2 regions of the Agarivorans sp. D1326 genome follow, and region 1 is predicted to be linked to the other one. Evidence: predicted binding sites of a transcription regulator. Region 1 holds the regulator's gene; the other holds the start of a gene.
What was found. Region 1 encodes FliA, which starts transcription of late flagellar genes. Its sites were predicted from a motif close to CTAAAGNTNNNNNNNNNNNNGCCGATA; they were not measured.
Positions count from the first base shown of each region.

Region 1 (4,217 bases):
CGAACCGCACTAGCCGAAGTGAAAGAAACTCTTGGCAGCGATGCGGTTATCATGTCTAACAAAAAGGTAACCGGTGGCATCGAAATTGTTGCTGCGGTTGAACCTTCTAGCGCTAAACAGGCTGCACCTAAAAGCGATAGAGAATTGCCTGAAGATAGCGTCAATTTGTCGTCTATGAATGCTGGCGCAGCCAAAAAAGCGCCAACAAAACAGCATCCAAGTCATGATTTTGACGAAAATGCCAGTTTGAAAGATAACCTAACCAACTTTATGCAGCGCCATCAAAAGCGTCAGCAAGAAAACTTGCAACAGTCTCAGCAAAAACAGCAACAGCAGCGCCCTCGCACTGTTCAAGCTCCACGCTCTTTAGCTCAACAACAAGGTTGGGCGCAGCAAGGCTCATTATCCAGCAAACCAAGCAACGCTTCACTTGGTGGACAACCAGCTCATTCAGCATCAGCAGCTGCTGGCAACGAAGTCGGCGAACTTAAAAAAGAAATGGCCGCCATGCGCAAGTTGCTTGAGCATCAAGTCTCTGGGTTAATGTGGCAGGAAGTAGAGCGCCAAGAGCCAGTTCGCGCGATGTTAATTAAGCAGTTGCAGCTAGTTGGTTTTGATGAAGATATGGCCGACCAAATAGCTGGATACATTCCCGAAGAACTCGGTGTCCAAGAAGGTTGGCAGCATTTACGTGAACTATTAGTCAATCAACTCCCGGTTGGCCAAGATGAGATTTTGTTAAAGGGTGGAGCTATTGCGTTGCTTGGCCCAACGGGCGTAGGAAAAACTACCACCATCGCCAAGTTAGCCGCACAGTTTGCAATGCGCCATGGCGCCGAAAGTGTGGCGATGATTACTACAGATACCTACCGTATTGGTGCTCATGAACAACTTGCTACTTACGGCAAAATTATGGGCTGCGCCGTACGCGTCGCCAATGATGAAGAAGAGCTTTCACAGTTGCTTTATCAGTTTAAAGACAAAAAGTTGGTACTTATTGATACCGCAGGTATGAGCCAACGAGATCTTCGCTTACACGAACAATTAGACAAGCTAGTAAAAAACAGCCGCGTGAACATTCGCAACTACTTGGTGATGTCGGCCAACGCGCAGCGTCGGGTAATTGAAGAAACTGTGAACCAATTTCAGCGAATTCCTTTAGCTGGTACCATACTTACCAAATTAGATGAAAGTTTGGCTTTAGGCGAAGTGTTAAATGTAACCTTGCGCCATGCCTTACCAATAAGTTACGTTACTCACGGCCAACAAGTGCCTGAAGATATTGCGGTAGCTGCGCCTACCCAATTAATAGAACAAGCATTATCGGTTATCGATAAGCAAAGCCAGCAACATTTCTGGTTTAGTGAAACCGAACAACAAAAGGTTTCAGATGTATTCTAAAGACAATGAATTTGACCAAGCTAGCGGCTTAAGAATGATGCAACAAAAAAACAATGTGAAAGTCATCGCTGTAACTGGCGGCAAAGGAGGCGTAGGTAAAACTAACGTTACTCTTAACATGGGCATAGCCATGGCTGCGCAAGGTAAGCGCGTAATGGTTCTAGATGCCGACTTAGGCCTTGCAAATGTAGATGTGCTGCTTGGTTTACGTGTAACTAAAAACCTCTCTCACGTTTTATCCGGTGAATGCACCTTAGATGAAGTATTAGTTAAAGGGCCCAATGGGATCTTAATTGCACCTGCTACTTCTGGTACTCAATCAATGGTGGAACTCAGTCCTGCGGAACACGCCGGGCTTATTCGTGCTTTTAGCAGTATGAAAACACCTATTGATGTGTTGCTAGTTGATACCGCAGCGGGCATCTCCGACATGGTTCTAAGCTTTGCCAAGGCGTCACAAGACATATTAGTGGTGGTGTGTGATGAGCCAACCTCTATTACCGATGCTTATGCACTCATAAAGCTGCTTTCAAACCAGCACGGTGTCTACAAATTTAAAGTGGTAGCAAATATGGTGCGTAGCTTACGCGAAGGCCAAGAATTGTTTGCTAAGCTTACTCGAGTTACCGATCGCTTCTTGGATGCTACACTCGAATTGGTATCTTGTATTCCTTATGACAATAACGTGCGCTTAGCCGTAAGAAAGCAACGAGTAGTGGTAGAAGCCTATCCTAAGTCTCCTGCTTCTTTGGCATTTCGCTCATTAGCAAGTAAAGCTTCTACTTGGCCAATTCCTGAACAAGCAGGTGGACATTTAGAATTTTTCATCGAGAACCTTCTCGAGTTTGGACAACGTAAAAATAGAGAACAGCTTAGTGAATAAAGTTGCCGCTTATGCCAGCGCTAATGACACTAATGTTTTGGTGGAGCGCCATGCAAACTTGGTCAAACGGATAGCCCATCATCTAATGGCTAGGCTTCCGGCTAGCGTGATTGTTGATGACTTGATCCAATCAGGAATGATTGGCTTAATCGAAGCCGCACGTAACTTTGATGGCTCAAAAGGCGCTAGCTTCGAAACCTACGCCGGCATCCGCATTCGTGGCTCTATGCTTGACGAAATTCGTCGTGGCGATTGGGTCCCACGCTCGGTACATAAAAACAGCCGTGCCATTAGTGACGCAATTGCAGAAGTCGAGAAAGAAAAAAACGGTGACGCAAAAGACGCCGAGGTTGCTGCAAAGCTTGGCGTAAGCTTAAGTGAGTACCACTCAATGTTGTCTGATGTAAATTGCGGACGCATTTTAGGTATCGATGACCTAGGTGTGAGTGAAGACGTCATATCAAGTGAAGAAAGTCGAGAACTAAACCGACCCTTTGAAGGTTTTGCCAATCAACGCTTTCAACAATCTCTTGCCGAATGTATTAAAGGTCTGCCAGAGAGAGAAGCACTGGTTTTGTCCCTCTATTATGATGAAGAACTTAACCTAAAAGAAATTGGTGAAGTATTGAGCGTAAGCGAGTCCCGAGTCAGTCAAATTCATAGTCAAGCGCTTGCTCGAGTTAAAACTCGAATGCGAGATTGGACACAATAGAGAAATTCATCCTTACATTTCTTGTAAAAGATGGACTAAAATTGTGTTTATTAAGGCATAATATCTATATTACATAAATTTTTGGCCTATTTAGTGGCTTGTAAAACATCCTGTTGGGGGACGTACCTTGGATAAAAATATGAAAATTCTGGTTGTTGATGATTTTTCAACGATGAGAAGGATTATTAAAAACCTACTTAGAGATCTTGGCTTCAACAATACTCATGAAGCCGATGACGGGAATACCGCATTACCTATGCTTAAAGGCGGCGATTTCGAATTTGTAGTAACTGATTGGAACATGCCTGGAATGGAAGGCATCGACCTATTGAAAAATATTCGTGCCGACGAAAGTTTGTCTCACTTACCTGTTTTAATGGTAACTGCCGAAGCAAAACGTGAACAGATCATCGAAGCTGCTCAAGCCGGCGTTAATGGATATATTGTTAAACCTTTCACTGCAGCCACGCTAAAAGAGAAGCTAGATAAGATTTTCGAAAGACTACAATAAGAAAGGAAGATGCGTGAGCACAGATACTCCGATTATTTCATTAGCCGACGCCAAATCTTTGGTTGCGCTACTTGAAGAAGGAAATGTCGCCGAGGCGAATCAACTTGTTAGTGAGCTTTGTGCTCCAAAAGCTAACCTGCTATTTGATAAGGTTGGGCAGCTCACTCGTCAGCTTCATGACTCTTTAAATGAATTTAAACTCGATATTCGAATTAACGAGTTAGCTAATCAAGAAATACCAGACGCTAAAGAGCGGTTAAACTATGTGATAGAGATGACCGATCAAGCGGCCAATAAAACCATGGACGCAGTAGAGTCTGGCCTTCCAATTGCCGATCAATTAACTAACGAAATCAACAGTATCATGCCTATATGGCAAAGTTTGATGGAACGAAGAATTGAAATCGGCCAATTTAAGGCGCTATGTCACCAAATCGATATTTTCCTTAATAGTTCTTCAGCAAATGCCGATAAACTACGTAGCATGTTAACCGAAATATTGATGGCTCAAGATTTCCAAGATTTAACCGGTCAGATGATTCGTAAGGTAATCACCTTGGTGCAAGAGGTGGAAGAAAGTCTGGTTGAAATGCTTACCTTGTTTGGAAATGAGAATGCCGAAGTAGTAGAAAATAAAAAAGTGACTAAATCTGCTATCGAAGCCGAAGGGCCAATATTAAATAAAGAGCAAAGGGACGACGTTGTTAACG
Region 1 covers NZ_JBTWEN010000001.1:519,459-523,675, reverse strand. The annotation lists gene flhF (flagellar biosynthesis GTPase FlhF) at 1-1,401, shown strand, start outside; gene ACYFDN_RS02345 (MinD/ParA family protein) at 1,391-2,284, shown strand; gene ACYFDN_RS02340 (RNA polymerase sigma factor FliA) at 2,277-2,996, shown strand; gene cheY (chemotaxis response regulator CheY) at 3,124-3,507, shown strand; gene ACYFDN_RS02330 (protein phosphatase CheZ) at 3,521-4,217, shown strand, end outside.

Region 2 (4,217 bases), on a different contig from region 1:
TTAGTTGGGTTTATGTTCTCTAGCGAAAAGTTAGGTTTTAGTTTTTCAATGCTTAGGGCTGATTCAGTCAATTCGTATTCCGGTGTTAACGTGCAATGTGTAATTAAAACAGTTTGTTAGCTCTATAGAACAATAGCTGCTATCCAACCAAAAACCAACAGTGGTAGGTTGAAGTGCAAGAATGTAGGTACAACGGTGTCCCATATGTGGTCATGCTGGCCATCGCTATTTAAGCCGGCAGTAGGGCCTAGTGTAGAGTCTGAAGCTGGCGAGCCTGCATCTCCAAGCGCCGCAGATGTTCCAACCAAGGCAACCGTTGCTAACTCGGAGAAACCTAGCGAGAGAGCGAGTGGAACGTATATAGCGGCAATAATGGGAATGGTTGAAAATGACGAACCTATTCCCATAGTAATTAGTAATCCCATTAGCAACAACATTGCAGCAGCAAAGGCCTTGTTATCACCAAGTATACTTTGAGCACTATTTACTAGTTCTGGTACACCACCAGTAGCTTTCATTACGCCAGCAAAACCATTTGCTGCAATCATAATGAATCCAATTAAGGCCATTAATTTAACGCCTTCAACAAACAAGTCTTGGCTATTCTGGGGCTTTAAGCCTGACGCGGTAGTGAGCAGCAGGAAGCCAGTTAAAGCGCCCATAATGATCGACTCAGTATAAACGTTTACCACTAAGGCAACGATTATAATGGTGATATTCAAACTGGTTTTTAAGGGGCTAGTCTGTATTTGACTTGTGCGTTTTTCACTAGTATTGATCGTTGTTTGGTAAGTTCTTGGCTGCCGATAAGAAAAAAATATGGCTGTAAGTAGACCTAACCCCATTCCTAGGGCTGGTATTGTCATAGCAATGGGTAACTGGCTTTTATCAATCGTTAAGCCTGCCGACAAAATATTGCCATGTAACAGTTGGTTTAAAAATATGCTGCCAAAGCCATAGGGTAGCCACATATAAGTGGTGACTAAACCAAAAGTGATACAGCAGGCAATGATTCGCCTATCCATGTTTAGTTGATTGAATACAGCGATTAAGGGCGGAATTAATATTGGAATAAAGGCAATATGTACTGGAACTAGGTTTTGCGAGCTTACTGCCATTAATATGATGGCGCCAAGCATCATCCACTTCACCAAAGAAAGGTGCTGATCTTTATGCAAATTTACTAAACGTACAATCTTGTTAGCAATCATATCGGTTAAGCCGCTTCTGGCAATGGCTACAGCAAACGCACCAAGCAGAGCATAACTTAAAGCGATATTAGCGCCATCTCCTAAACCGGCTTCAAAAGCGGCTATAGTTTCCGTCAAGCTTAAATCGGATAAAAGCCCGCCAATAATTCCACTTATCGATAAAGCTAATACTACATTTACACGCAGTAGACTTAGTACCAACATTAAGCAAACCGACAATACAACAGGATTAGCAATCATCGATTATTGGTTCTCATCTTGATCTGGTTTTGGTAAGGGCCAACCGCCTAGGTTTTTCCACTTGTTAACAATCAGGCAAAACAGCTCTGCTGTTTTTTGCGCGTCGTATAGTGCTGAGTGTGCTTCTTCGTTGCTGAACTCTAAGCCAGCTTCTTTACATGCCTTGGCTAAAACAGTTTGGCCTAAGGCTAGGGCACTAATACTGGTAGTATCAAAGCTCACAAAAGGATGGAAAGGATTACGCTTAATATTACAACGCTCTACTGCTGCGTTAAAAAAGCCCATATCAAAGGCAGCATTGTGAGCCACCATTACAGCCCGGTTACAACCATGAGCTTTTAATGCCTTACGTATTGGCTTAAACATCTCTTTTAGCGCAAAGTCTTCGCTTACTGCGCCACGCAAAGGGTTATTAGGATCTATTCCGGTAAACTCTAAAGCGGCTTGTTCTAGGTTAGCGCCTTCAAAAGGCTCAACGTTAAACTGTAAGCTTTCTAGAACATAAAGTTCGCCTTGTTCGTTAAAGCTAAGCAAGCAAGCTGCAATTTCTAGTAACGCATCTGTTTTAGCGTTAAAGCCAGCTGTTTCTATGTCGATAACTACAGGATAGTAGCCGCGAAATCGACTAGACATTAATTCGGTCGTGAGTTCAGTAATGGTCATAATGTGGGTAACTAATATTAGAAGCGCGCATTATTACAAAAGCCGCAAAGAATCGCTAATTTGCTTTAAAGATTATCGCTTAGATGCCGATAATTTATGGAGAAGAGAGGATTTCTGCTAATGAAACATTACTTATTGCTGCCTTTGGCATTAAGCGCAATGTCTGCTCAAGCAAACGTGCGCAATTATTCAGCATCGCTAGACGACTCAACTTGGGTTGTGTCAAATAAAACGCCTATTGAATGTAGAATGGATCATTTCATTCCCTCTTTTGGCGTAGCGAGTTTCATTAGTCGCTCATCAAAAGACGTAAATCTAGATTTCTATTTGGATATGTACAGGATTTCCGCAGAAACTCACCAAGTCTCATTACGAAGTGTTCCGCCGAAATGGAAGCCAGGTGCAAGTTCTAAGCGTATTAGCGAATTATCCTTTTATCAGCAATTTGATGGCTACGTAAATGCCCAGCCTGCGTGGCAAATGCTGAGTGAGTTAGAAGACGGTAACGTACCTACTTTTTACTTTAATGACTGGTACGCTAGCAACAATACAACAGCTGTTGGCATCTCTTCGATCAACTTTAAAACCCAATACAACGACTTTTTAAAATGTGTAGGGCGCTTACTTCCGTACTCGTTTGACGACATCGCCTTTACAGTTTTGACCTATCAATCGAATAGCAATGAGTTGACCCCGCGTTCCAAGAAACGTTTGCAACTTATAGGTGATTACGTAAAACATGACCCAGAGATAGATGTAGTGTTGGTTGATGCCTACACCGACAGTTATGGGGGTAAGTGGATTAACCAAGAGCTTTCGGAAAAGCGCGCTAACATGGTTAAAGATTACTTTAAGTCTGGCGGGTTAGATGAAAGTGTCATTGAGGTAGCCGGACATGGTGAGCGCAGGCACGTTGCCCGTAACGACAACACCATGGGCAGAGAACGCAACCGAAGAGTGGTTATCTCGTTAGGCAAAGACTTGCTATAAAAACATAGGTAGAGCAACTTGCTCTACCTTTTTCATTTATCTTTAGAACAGCGCACTTCTGTCACGCACCCCTGAAGGTATACTCCAACGCTCCCTAGCAGAAACTGGATTTTGTTGCTTGCTGGCATACGGCGTTTGCATTTGGTCGCCATATAACCAAAGCACCATGTTAGTACGTTCACCACTTCGTATTGCTTGTGATACATGCGCAACGTTGCTACGATGAATCATTGCTGTACCCGGTTCGAAAGAAAGTCTTTTAATACTTCCGGTATTAGGATCATAAAAATCAACTTCTGAGCCCGTAAATTTTTCATCGGACAAGTTCATATTAATATTCATTGTTACCGATGAAGCGTCGGTATGAAGCCTTAATGAAGTGTCCATTCCTGCTTGCCACTGAATAGAAAAACCAAATGTTTGGCTGTCATATCCGTATACTTCAGGGAGCAACAGGCGAGCGATTGGACGCATATACTTATCGAGTAGTTTGCGGTAAAACGCCTGAAAACTAGGGGCAGCAAGGTAGCCTTCAGAGCGTTCGTCAAGCATAGCCCCATGCCTATTTAGCACTATTCCATAAGGTGGCTTTAAAGGAATGCCTGCTGTAGCTATGCCATCTAGGTAGTGGCGTAATTCAATAAGTTTTTCAGGCTTAAAAAACTGTGCGGTGTATACACCTGGGGCTGCTTCTTGCCACAAATCTTTAACTAGGTTTTCCGTTGATGGGTCATCCCAAGCTGAGTTTACTGCGCTTTGTAGTTTTTCATCTATTAGAGTTTCACTAGCCTCAAGTAACGAGCCATTGCTTGAGGTTTCCCACTCTTTCCATGCACTAACTAGTAGTTGTTGGTTACTATTCCAGAAGGTGTTTACAGAAGGGGAACGTGCAAGCATTTGTTGTCTAGAGGGTAGGGTTAAAGCTTGGGCTTGTTCTAATTGACTGCTTACGTTTACAGCTGCATTGTTCATTTATGCTCTCCTGGTTTTGCAAGCGGAGTTCCCGAATTGCTTAAGAGCAAACTTATTATGATTCGCTATTTTGATAAATGGGCATTCAATTGAATCAGTATTTACATTTTATTAAGAATCGCAGCTGGCATTGCTGTAAAT
Region 2 covers NZ_JBTWEN010000002.1:42,915-47,131, reverse strand. The annotation lists gene ACYFDN_RS04075 (AAA family ATPase) at 1-71, opposite strand, end outside; gene ACYFDN_RS04070 (Na+/H+ antiporter family protein) at 123-1,451, opposite strand; gene rnt (ribonuclease T) at 1,455-2,114, opposite strand; gene ACYFDN_RS04060 (flagellar protein MotY) at 2,235-3,104, shown strand; gene ACYFDN_RS04055 (2OG-Fe(II) oxygenase) at 3,147-4,076, opposite strand.
Region 2: ACYFDN_RS04060 (flagellar protein MotY) is a predicted target of FliA. The motif match lies at 2,180-2,206, and genes of this name have one in related genera.